3 regions of the Cellulosilyticum sp. I15G10I2 genome follow, and region 3 is predicted to be linked to each of the others. Evidence: riboswitches for the same ligand, from Rfam matches in the RefSeq annotation. Region 3 holds a riboswitch; each other region holds the start of a gene.
What was found. A riboswitch is a leader RNA that binds a small molecule or an ion and turns the genes downstream of it on or off. The one in region 3 is predicted to bind S-adenosylmethionine.

Region 1 (4,137 bases), on a different contig from region 3:
GTTCGCATCTAGTTCTTTACTCTCAAGTGTAAGGTTAGGTTGTACATAATCTGTAAATTCTTTGATCTCCAGTTCATAACCTTTTTCTTTAAGCACATCTTTGGCTATGCCTAATATTTCTGCATGAGGTGTTACTGATGCACCTATTACAATTTTATTATCTTCCTTTTTTCCACAACCTGCAAAAAGTGAAAGAGTAAGTGTTGAAACGATTAATCCTGCTATTATTTTTTTCATAGTTATTGCCTCCATATAGTTATTATTTTTATTTTCTTTTATCTTTCTTGCTAGCAATCTTCATGCCTATTTCTTGTAAAATCTGGACAATGATAATAAGCAGTATAACGGTAACAATCATAATGCCCTTTTCATATCTGTAGTACCCATAGTTAATCGCTATAGTGCCAAGTCCGCCTCCACCGACTATGCCTGCCATGGCTGAATACCCAAGTATGGTTGTAGTGGCGATAGCTGCTCCTACAATAAGTGAAGGGGTTGCTTCTGGGACCATAACCTTGTAAATAATTTGGAACGGACTTGCCCCCATGGATAGTGCAGCTTCAATAATACCTTTATCAATTTCTTTAATAGATGATTCTACAAGCCTTGCAATAAAAGGTGCCGCAGCTATAACAAGCGGTACTACTGTTGCTGTTGAGCCAATAGTCGTTCCTGTAATAAAACGTGTTATTGGCAGCACTGCAATAAGTAAAATAAGAAAAGGTATAGATCTTGCTAAGTTAACAATAATATTAAGTATTTTATTGAGTCCAATATTTGGAAGTATGCCTCCCTTTTCAGTTGTCACAAGTATAACTCCTAGGGGCAGACCAATTATATAGGCTAATAAAGTAGATAGTAAAGTCATATATAAGGTTTCAAATACGCCTTTTGCTAGCATTTGTATAATCGTACTATTCCACATATCCACTTACCTCCTCTACCTGTAAGCTTTTCGAACTGAGATAGCTAATAACTTTATCTGCAGATGTCTCGTCTTCTGGCAGCTGAATAATTAGCTCACCAAATGCCCGGCCATCGATATTCTTCATATCTGCATAAAGTATATTAACCAGCACTTTGCATTCTAGAATCATACGTGCTACAGCAGGGTCATAAGATGAACTACCATCAAATATAATACGACAGCACCTTTTGCCTATTAAATGGTTAATACGGTTATCATTAGGATATACAAGTTTTTGTGCTGCTAAAGTTTTAGGATGTGTAAAGATATCATGTACCCGCCCAGCTTCTGCAATTTGGCTTTTATCAATAATTGCAACATGAGAGCATATTTTCTCAACGACACTCATTTCATGAGTAATAATAATAATGGTAATACCTAATCTTTGATTAATATCTTTTAATAAGGCAAGTATTGATTCTGTAGTAGTCGGATCCAGCGCTGAGGTTGCTTCATCACATAAAAGCACTTTAGGATTTGTCGCCAATGCACGAGCTATTGCAACACGCTGTTTTTGTCCTCCTGATAGTTGTGACGGATAGGCCTCTGCTTTATTTTCAAGTCCAACGAGCTTTAATAATTCTTCTGCCCGAAGACTAGCTTCTGATTTACTTACACCTGCAATTTCAAGCGGAAAACAAATATTACTCAGAACTGTGCGCTGCATCCATAAATTAAACTGTTGAAAAATCATACCCATCGACTGTCTTACTTGTCTTAAGCTTTTTTGATCAAGACTTCCAAGCTCCTTATCACCAAACCATATTTCTCCTTCTGTTGGCTTTTCTAAATAGTTAATACACCTTACTAAAGTACTTTTACCAGCACCACTCATACCAATGATACCAAAAATATCGCCCTTATTAATCTGCAAATTTATATTTTTTAAAGCTATAACCTCTCCGTTTGAAGAAGAAAAGGTTTTACCTAAAGCTTTCATTTCAATAATAGGACCTTCTAGCCGCTTGCTCACTTTTATCAACCCCTTCTTAAAAAATCCCGATGTACTTCTCATAGCTTATCATTTTTTAAGCCTCTTTTTGTCTTCTAAAAGACAAAAAGAGGCTTAAGACGTATTGTCACAATGCCACTTATCTTTCAGAATTTAAGTTCTGCTGGAATTAGCACCTTACATTAAATGAGGTTGCTGAGATATCTTCGGGCCAAGTCCCTCCATCTCTCTTGATAAGATTTCATTATTTAGTTTCTTGTTTGATACCAAAGTATCTAATTGACACTTAAGCATCTTATTGATACTCAGTATACTTGTATTTTTTTTGAATGTCAATACTTATTCCTAGTTTTTTTATACTTTTACTAAGGTTAATTTTGACAGTTTCCAATATTTAAATACTTATATTTAGTTGAAACAATCTAAACCTTCAATGTTTAACCTGTAAGTTACATCTTTTCTCTCTACAATTATTTTAATTTTTTTTCTAAGTTCCGCATCTTCACTAATCCGCGTTATAAGCTCCTTTGTTGGATTAATAGCAAAAGGGTAACCTACCATCTTTAACATTGTAAAATCTCCCGACGTATCCCCATAGGCATAACACGCTTGTAAATCAAGTTTATTACGGCTAACTATCTCTAAGATAGCATTTTTCTTGCTCTTAGAGTCCCACATTGGAATTATTTCTCCGCTGTACTTCCCATTTTTATCAACTTCATAAATGGTACCTCTATAATCATCCATCCCATACTTATTTGCTACTTCACTAACAAGTTCAATAGGAGAGCCTGAGATAGCAATCAGCTTATGTCCCTCTTCTTTATGCCACTTGATTCTTTCTCTTGAAAAAGTATATACACGATCACCCTTTTGCTCAATAACTCTTTTTGCTACATAAGCCATATGAAAAGGACTTATGCCTTTTACAGCTTCTGAGTAAACATCTACCATTTTAAGTAAATAAGTATCGTAGTCCCCCAGCCTTCTATCCCAATTGATAAAAGCTGGACGTACTTCACTATGCCATTTACTATTATCTATTAAATCGTACTTGATCATTTTTTTAAAGACCTCTGTAATCAGTCCTTCTCTATAGATTGTGCCATCGATATCAAAAAATGCCGCACCATTACCCATATTTTTCCCTCCTCATTCTGACCTATTCTTCTTTAATCTTTTATAAATCTTAAATGTCTTTATACTTTCTATAGTATTATATTAAAACTTTAATTGTTCTTTTGCTATAAAAACTTTTTGAACCGCCATTTTATATAAGCAACAAGCACTAAAATTAAGACCCCTGAACCCCAAGAAAGAATTTGTTGACCATATACACGATAACCCCAAATTTGATTGCCTCTGTCTAGTATAAGATGCAAAATATAGCCCCCGGCTAGTGCGCTCAAAAAACCACAAACTCCCATAATAGCAGCATTAACTCCTAAATAAGCTGTTTTATCTCCATCTGGTGCTAAATCAAGCTGAATCGCAAAAAGTCCTGGTGCAACCCCAGCCCAAGCTGCGCCTGTCAAAATAGAATATATTGTAAACATCATACGAGAATTGGTTGGTACTGTAAATCCATTTATGATAAATGCAAATGCCATGACTGAAAGCGCGGTTTTTAATACAAGTGCCCATGATTTCTTATCTGCTACCTTTCCCCCAATAGGCGTAAGTATAATTCTTATAAGACTTCCTGCAAATCCCATAATCATAATGTATGTATAGCTTAGCTTAAGATATGAGATTTGATAAATACCAAAATATGGCGTCGAAAAGAAAAATGCTGATTGCCATAGTACGGTAAGTATTATAGAGCTTCTAAAAGATTTATTTGAAATAACTTGCTTAAAGGTAACCCAAAATTTTTCACAATGCTCATTACTCTCTTTATAACCTCTTTTTTCAACTAATTTGCCATGCATTTCCTTATTATCAGAAGAAACATATGAAAACCTTGGTTCTTTGATATTGCTTAAGGCAATAAAATTAATAATGGCCAGTACTAGAATTTGCAAACTAACAAATAAGAACTTCATATCTGGGTTACTCCAAGCTTTAAGTCTGTCAAAAACCTGTCCTGTACCCAAAGCAACTGTGATCGATACTAAAACCATGATGCAGTCTCGATTTGCAAAATACTTTCCTCTTACATCTTCTGATACTAAACTAGAAATCCAATTTCCGGCAGCAGGTGCTATCATTTGGCCTA
Region 2 (4,137 bases), on a different contig from region 3:
ATAGTCGTGCTCAGCATATCATCTGCAATCCCATGCGCTACCTTACCAATAATATTTGCAGTCGCCGGTGCAATTAAAAACAAATCCGCTTTTTTGGCAAGTGCTATATGCTCTATTTCCCAACTTTTTGTTCGGTTAAAGGTATCTGTAACTACAGCATTATTTGAGAGCGACTCAAAAGAAAGCGGCGTAACGAATTCACAGGCATTTTCACTCATAATAACATCTATATTAATATCTTTTTTGCGAAGTGCACTTACGATATCCAGCGCTTTATAAGCTGCAATACCCCCTGTCACCCCTATTACAACATTTTTTTTCATTTAGATCCCTCCTAATCAGTCTCTATAATTAAATAAGAGCAGACCTATTAGCCTGCTCTAAAAACTATTTCACATCTTTTACAAGTATAGGCGCAAGTGTTTTACCTATGGTTACAGTAATGAGTGCAGCAACAATGGCTTCTGGCACCCCATTCACTGCAATAATTCCCATTATAAATTTAAATAGAACATCAAATCCTATTTCTTTAACTGCTGCATAACTTTCTCCAAAAAATATATAGATTCCACCTAAAACGAGTAACGTATTTGTCAGTGAGCCTGTAAGACCTGCTGTAATATAAGCTAAGATCTTTGACTTGTCTAATTTCTGGACAGCTCTAAAGCTATAATGCGCAGTAACACCAATTAGTATTCTTGGAACCATAACAATTACCAGACTCCATATGTTTCCGTTCATTTCTCCTACTGAATAAAAGGGTGAGAAAACAAAAGAAGTAATTGTTGGGTTGATAGTATTAATAACAAGTGAGGTAAGTCCAAAAACCGCCCCAAGTATCGCACCTGCCCCAGGCCCTATCAGAACACCTCCTAAAATAACAGGAATATGTACCGTTGTAGCTCTCGTCACGCCTACTGGTATAAACCCAAGTGGAGTACATGCAAGAATAATCTGGATTGCTGCAAAGATAGCAATAAGCACCATTTTCTTTGTACTGTTTAATTGTTTCATAAAAAGCCTCCCTAAACTACCACTCTTTTTAAAAGATGCAGTGTTTTAAAATAAATTATCATTATTATTTTAAAACTATTTTACTAAATTGTCTACCGCTTCATTAAATAGCGCAACTTTTTTTCTCCCTTTTATCCAATCACTTTGTAGTCGTTTTCAAATAAAAGGCTGGCTCTATACCTTATAAATAAGATTAGAAACCAGCCTCTAGTTTTCTAGTAAGTTAAAATACTATTATATTTCACTTAATGCTTTTTCAATATCTGCTATAAGATCATTCACATCTTCAATACCAACTGATAAACGAATAAGTTCTTTTGATACACCAGCTGCAATGAGTTGTTCTTCATTTAACTGTGCATGCGTTGTACTTGCTGGATGAATAACAAGTGATTTAGCATCCGCTACATTGGCAAGGAGCGAGAAAATTTCAAGTTTATCTATAAACGCAACAGCTTTATCACCATCTTTAAGTCCAAATGTAAAGATTGCCCCTGTTCCTTTTGGGAAGTACTTTTGCGCAAGTTCATAGTATTTATTGCTCTTAAGTGCTGGATATTTTACCCAAGCTACTTTGGGATGATTTTCAAGGTATGCTGCTATTTTCTCAGCATTCTCTACGTGTCTTTCTACTCTTAAAGATAATGTTTCAAGTCCTTGTAAAAGCAAGAACGCATTAAATGGACTAAGCGCTGCTCCCGTATCTCTTAGAAGTTGTACTCTCGCTTTAAAAATGAAGGCAAGCGGTCCAAATGCGTCTGCATAAACCAAACCATTATAGCTTGGATCAGGTGTAGTAAAACCTTTAAATCTGCCACTCTTTGCCCAGTCAAAATTACCTGCATCTACAATCACACCACCCATAGTCGTTCCGTGTCCACCTATGTATTTAGTGGCTGAATGAACTACGATATCTGCTCCAAATTCAATAGGTCTAATAAGATATGGCGTTCCAAAAGTATTGTCTATTATAAGCGGAATACCGTGTTTATGGGCTACGTCTGCTACAGCTTCAATATCTACAATATTAATACCAGGATTTCCTAAGGTTTCTATAAAAATAGCCCTTGTTTTTTCATTAATGGCAGCTTCAAAATTTTCTGCTTTATCAGGATCTACAAATTTTGTTACTATGCCATAATTAGGAAGTGTGTTTGCAAATAAATTATAGGTTCCTCCATATAAAGTACTTGCAGATACAATTTCATCCCCAGCTCCCGCTACATTTAGAATAGAATAAGTAATAGCTGCTGAACCAGATGCCACAGCAAGTGCTGCCTTTCCGCCTTCAAGCAGTGCGATTCTTTTTTCAAGAACATCTGTTGTAGGATTCATAATACGTGTATAAATATTCCCAAGTTCTTTAAGTCCAAATAAGTTGGCTGCGTGTTCTGTATCATTAAACACATAAGATGTTGTTTGATAAATAGGCACAGCTCTTGATTTTGTAACAGGATCTACTTCTTGCCCTCCGTGAATTTGTAATGTGTCAAAACTCCAATTTGCCATATTGTATTCCTCCTTATACTATTGAATTTATATTTTTTATTTTGATCCTATAGATTTCACATTTTAAAGTTAACTTATTCATGATGTTATTTAATGTGAAATTATTCTGAGAAACAACATTAAATTTTTAATATGCTTCAATAAGGGGCTATAAAATATCAAACCGCCCTCTTCCTGAGAAGAGGGCGGTTACTTACTCAACCTTATCTCTCAGGATTATCCTGCTGGAATTAGCACCTTGTCACAAATGTAATGACGGTTGCTGGGTATCCTCGGGCCAGTCCCTCCACCTCTCTCGATAAGCATATTTAATTTATACCATTGTATTCCTATAATATTACTGTGTCAATACTTTTTTATTTTTTATTTTTTACTACTTCCAAAAAAATTCTATGATTGTTAGAAAAACTGGCATAGTCATGATGCACAGCAGCGTTGTTACTGTAACAACTTTTGTACTATAAAGATATTTTGTATTAAAACGCTGCGCAAACATAGGCGCAACAATTCCGGTAGGCGCTGCTGCTCCTATAAGTAGTGTTGCCGTCACTATCTGATCTGCTGAAATGCTGTGAAGAACTCCCATAAGAACAGCTGGTACTAGTACTAATTTATAAATACTTATAGTATAAATAGATTTATCTGTAAAGCAACTGATAAAGTCTGTTTTTGCTAAAAAGGCTCCCAGAACCATCATAGCAAGTGGCATATTAATTGCCCCAATATAATTAAATACTTGATACAAAGTATTCGGTAGTTTTACAGGCGAAATAAATACTAAGAGTCCACCAAGCATCGCAAGAGTTCCTGGGTTAATCAGAGCTGTTTTTAAGTTGATTTGATATTTTTCTCTGCCCATGGTTTTTGCGCCATAGGTCCAGAGAAATACATTCCCAAGTACAATATGTGCCGAACCTAAAAACACTCCTATACTGCCAAGCAGCGCTTGCAATAGAGGAATAGCCATAAATCCATTATTTGAAAAAACAAGGCACATACGCTTATCTTGAAAATCTATAGTTTTATCCGTTTTAAATAACACACTCCCTATAATAATAGGTACAGCATATGCAATTAATCCTAGTGCAAATGAAATAAGAAGCATCTTTGCCAATTTATATTCAAATTCTCTTTGATAAGAAGCAATAATAACCGCCGGTGTTACAATCATCATAAGTAATGTAGAAATCTGCTTAGTGCCTTCTTCAGTTAATATATTTTTTTTACTTAAAATATATCCAACTAACATAAGTAAAAACATAATAAATATTTGATTTACAATTGTAAAAATATAATGTAACACGCTCAAGCCTCCCATACAGTATCTTTACTATACTAAATCATCTGCACGAGAATTACAACTGTTTCATCTTATTTCCATAATTTATGTCAAAATACGTCGCTATCAAGCTCTTAATTCACAAAAGTACGCAAATAATAGCAGTTCCTTGAAACAAAGTTTGATGCAACGTGTAATCTAGCATCATTTATTTCAAAAAACTGCTCCTATTTTATTTCTTCGGTGTATACATAGATAAAATATTTTTAATATCCTTACCGGCAAATTCAACCAAACTCTCTGAACTTAACGATAGATTTTCCAGTGAGTTTTTA
Region 3 (4,137 bases):
TTTTTTGCACTTTTTTTAGAATCGGCATTTACGGCCATATTCAAATTGATCTTTTCTTCACCAAAGGCAAACTTAAGTGCAATATCCATATCTTCTTTATATGTATTATCCTCAAAAACATATTTTAGCGTTGCCTTACTGCCAGCTAACATAGGTTTTACCATCTCCTGACCTTGTACTAGCGCAAGTTCAACTTCTTCTTTATTCTCATCTATATCTTTTTGTGTCACACCTGTACCACTAAGTTCATTAATAGCATCCATGTTATTCATAACTTCTTTTATAAACTGTACTGATAAATCTACCATTTGATCACTATTAAGTTCTATTGTGTATGTTCTGCCATTTTGAGTAACAGGTACTTTTACCTCAGAACCTTTAAATAAAGCTTCTGTAAGCGCCATAGCCTTTTTTTGATCTAACATAGCGGCTTGCGTGCCTGTATTTAGATCAATCCCAATAAACTCTGCCTCAATACTGTTTAACGCCTCAGATATCGGAGCCCCAGAAACTTGCATTAACTCTGTAAAATATGTTTTGCTGATATAAAGTGTTTGATTATCAACATACATTTTAACTGGTGACATTTTAACATCTAGGCTCATATTGCTGAATTTAATCGTATTAATTTGCATTTCTACGTAAGCTTGTGTTTCTTTTGTATTAGCATATCCACTAAAGTCTGCCCCTAGTTCAAACTTTTGCCCCTGAACCTCAGCAGTTACTAGTACGTTTCCTTTACTTTCTGCATACTCCCATGCAGATGTTTTTTTCATTTCTTCATATAGATTAAGCCCCTCTGTGCTACATCCCACAGTTCCAAGTAACATCAACAATGTCATAATTACTGCTATTAATTTTTTCTTCATAACAAACCTCCATCTTCACTTTAATTACTCGTTCTAGTTAATTATAGTAAACAAATTTGGAAATTTCAAGGAAAATCTCCCTATTAAGTTTATATTACATTCTGATTACGAGCCTGCCGCTTTAACTTCAAACCACATGTTTACTGATATGAAGCAGGGCCAACTATTAAAAAATAGCTGGCCCTGCTTCATATCGTTTATATAAATTATTTTATTTCAGCTTTTAATACATCAACTTTATCTGTTCTTTCCCATGGAAGATCTATATCAATACGTCCAAAATGACCATATGCAGCTGTTTGTTTATAAATAGGCTGTCTTAGATCTAACATTTTAATAATCCCCGCTGGTCTTAGATCAAAGTGCTTATTCACAATTTCAACTAAGGCTTCATCACTTACACTACCTGTTCCATGGGTATTAATAAGTACAGAAACTGGTTTTGCAACACCTATTGCATAAGCAAGTTCTATCTCACATTTTTTAGCAAGGCCTGCTGCCACTATATTTTTTGCTACATATCTAGCTGCATAAGCTGCTGAGCGGTCTACTTTTGTTGGATCTTTCCCTGAGAAAGCACCTCCGCCGTGGCTTGCATAGCCGCCATAAGTATCTACGATAATTTTACGGCCTGTAAGTCCTGAGTCCCCTACTGGTCCACCAATTACAAAACGTCCCGTTGGATTAATAAAATACTTTGTATCTGCATCTAATAGTTCAGCTGGTATAATCGGTTTAATAACATGTTCCATAATATCAGCATGAATTTGTTCTTGTGTCACTTCTGCTGCATGCTGTGTGGATACAACAACTGCATCTATTCTTACGGGTTTATCATTTTCATATTCTACGGTTACTTGTGTTTTGCCATCTGGTCTTAAATAGCTAAGTGTTTCATTTTTACGTACTTCTGATAACTTTTTAGAAAGTCTATGTGCAAGAGATATCGGCATTGGCATAAGTTCTGGTGTTTCATCACAAGCAAAACCAAACATCATCCCTTGATCTCCAGCACCTATCGCCTCAATAGCACTATCTGACATTTCACCACGTTTTGCTTCTAAGGCCTTATCAACCCCCATTGCAATATCTGCGGATTGTTCGTCTAATGCAACAATAACGCCGCATGCGTGTCCGTCAAAGCCAAAGTCTGGATTATTATAACCTATTTCATTAATAGTATCTCTTACTGTTTTATTGATATCAACATAGCAACTTGTTGATATTTCTCCCATAACAAGTACAAGGCCTGTTGTAAGTGCTGTTTCACAAGCTACTCTAGCCTGTGGATCTTGTGCATAAATTGCATCTAATACCGCATCTGATATTTGATCTGCCATTTTATCTGGATGCCCCTCTGTTACTGATTCCGATGTAAATAATCTTTTTGCCATTTTTTACTCCTCCTTTTAATTTTACGATTTGGCTCATTGGCTCCACAACTACGTTGTAGCAGCATTTGCAATAAGCTATTCTTACTGTTAGGATTAACAGAAAGCAAATAAAAAAACCTCATTAAAATGAGGTTAATAGTATGCGATCATTCATCCTCATCTTACGCATAAAATATGCGTGGGAATTGGCACCTTAGCTTATGCTAGGTTGCCGGGTTTCATAGGGCCCAGTCCCTCCACCTCTCTGGATAAGAATTTATTCAGTTATAGTTCATAATATAGTCTACCACTCAAATATAACATTGTCAATATAGATCGTTTTTTATACTTCTTGGTCAATATTTATACTATTTTGATTATCTGTTTTTATCTGCTTTGCATAGACATTAGTCATCTGCTTATACATCATATCCGCCAAGCCAATACCACCAGCTTTTGCCATATCTTCTGACTGATTATTAATGATATAATCCTCGAAGGTTTTTTCATAGTCCCCCTTTGGTATTAGCCCATCTTCTGATACCATAGACTTTTTCATTTGTTTAAAAAGCTGTGAAAGCATATAGCTCTCTAACTTCACACATGCATCTTTCAAGGCTTTATCATCTTGTTCCCTTGCTGCTTGCTCAAAAATAGCATCAAAGTCTTTGGTTTGCTCTTGCTCTATTTTGCTCGTTATTTGCTGCCCTAGGATAGGGTTAAATTGCAATGAATTGATTTCCACTTATTTCCCTCCTTAGCTACGCTTAAGATCATTAGCTTGCTGAAGCATCGTATCTACCGTTTTGATTGATGTTGAGTTAAGTTCATAAGCCCTTTGCGCTACAATTAGCTTTACCATTTCCTCTGCTACTTGTACATTAGACCCTTCTAGATAACCTGTTCTGATACTGCTTCTAATAAGCCCATCTTCTTCGCCTTCTATAAGAGGTTCACCGGATGCTGCTGTCTGTATAAATAAGTTTGATCCAATAGCCTCTAAGCCCTCTACATTGGCAAATTGTACGATTTTAAGCTGTGCTATTTCCATACGCATATTTGTTTCTTCATCTATGTAATAAATAGAGCCATCTTTACCTATTACTACCTTATCTACAGGTATTTCCGTTCCTATAAGAATAGGTTCATCTTCTACAGATAAAACAGTATTCCCATCAGACGTAACCAGTGCATAAGCCCCATCTTCTGTAAGGGAAATGCGGAAACTTCCGTCTCTTGTATAAGTCATCTGATCACCTTTTTGTACAGTAAAAAAGCCTTTGCCCTCTATAGCCATATCCGTATTATTTCCTGTTTCTTGAAGTATGCCCATACTGTAATTACGGGAATTCGGCAGGGCTCTTACCCCATGTCCAACTTGCATAGTTGTAGGCTGCTGCACATTGTCTACATTAGGCGCGGCCATTGTTTGATAGAGTAAACTCTTGAAATTAGTTGTTTCCTTTTTATAACCTACCGTATTAACATTTGCCAGATTGTTTGCTATTGTATCAACATTGAGCTGCTGAGATGTCATCCCCGATGCTGCTGTCCATAATCCTCTTATCATTGTCTATCCTCCTATGCTCTTCCTACTTCATTGACTGTTTTATTTAATAGCGCATCATGGGTTTGTATAACCTTTTGATTGGCTTCATACGCTCTTGAAACAGTAATCATATCTACCATTGCTATCACTGGATTAACATTAGATGCTTCCAAAAACCCTTGAATGATACTTCCTTGAAAAGGAACGCCTGGTGCACCAGCTTCATATAAGTTATCATTAACTTTTGTAAGTGTCTTAGGGTCATCAAATCTAACAAGCGCTATTGTATCTACCAATTCGCTCCCCCTATACAGTTCTCCCGATTCCTTAATAGTAACCGTGCCTC

Region 1: linked by a shared signal. The riboswitch ahead of BN3326_RS00690 (methionine ABC transporter ATP-binding protein) and the one ahead of metK (methionine adenosyltransferase) in region 3 are both predicted to bind S-adenosylmethionine.
Region 2: linked by a shared signal. The riboswitch ahead of BN3326_RS12750 (O-acetylhomoserine aminocarboxypropyltransferase/cysteine synthase family protein) and the one ahead of metK (methionine adenosyltransferase) in region 3 are both predicted to bind S-adenosylmethionine.

Annotation. Positions count from the first base shown of each region.
Region 1 is NZ_FMMP01000006.1:129,442-133,578, reverse strand. It holds gene BN3326_RS00700 (MetQ/NlpA family ABC transporter substrate-binding protein) at 1-237, opposite strand, end outside; gene BN3326_RS00695 (methionine ABC transporter permease) at 266-925, opposite strand; gene BN3326_RS00690 (methionine ABC transporter ATP-binding protein) at 915-1,907, opposite strand; SAM riboswitch class I at 2,056-2,159, opposite strand; gene BN3326_RS00685 (HAD-IB family hydrolase) at 2,328-3,059, opposite strand; gene BN3326_RS00680 (MFS transporter) at 3,164-4,137, opposite strand, start outside.
Region 2 is NZ_FMMP01000011.1:150,102-154,238, reverse strand. It holds gene coaBC (bifunctional phosphopantothenoylcysteine decarboxylase/phosphopantothenate--cysteine ligase CoaBC) at 1-323, opposite strand, end outside; gene BN3326_RS12755 (ECF transporter S component) at 388-1,014, opposite strand; gene BN3326_RS12750 (O-acetylhomoserine aminocarboxypropyltransferase/cysteine synthase family protein) at 1,249-2,523, opposite strand; SAM riboswitch class I at 2,724-2,828, opposite strand; gene BN3326_RS12745 (AEC family transporter) at 2,897-3,826, opposite strand; gene BN3326_RS12740 (hypothetical protein) at 4,035-4,137, opposite strand, start outside.
Region 3 is NZ_FMMP01000009.1:103,023-107,159, forward strand. It holds gene BN3326_RS09125 (hypothetical protein) at 1-869, opposite strand, end outside; gene metK (methionine adenosyltransferase) at 1,076-2,263, opposite strand; SAM riboswitch class I at 2,417-2,518, opposite strand; gene BN3326_RS09135 (rod-binding protein) at 2,586-2,987, opposite strand; gene BN3326_RS09140 (flagellar hook-basal body protein) at 3,000-3,812, opposite strand; gene flgF (flagellar basal-body rod protein FlgF) at 3,824-4,137, opposite strand, start outside.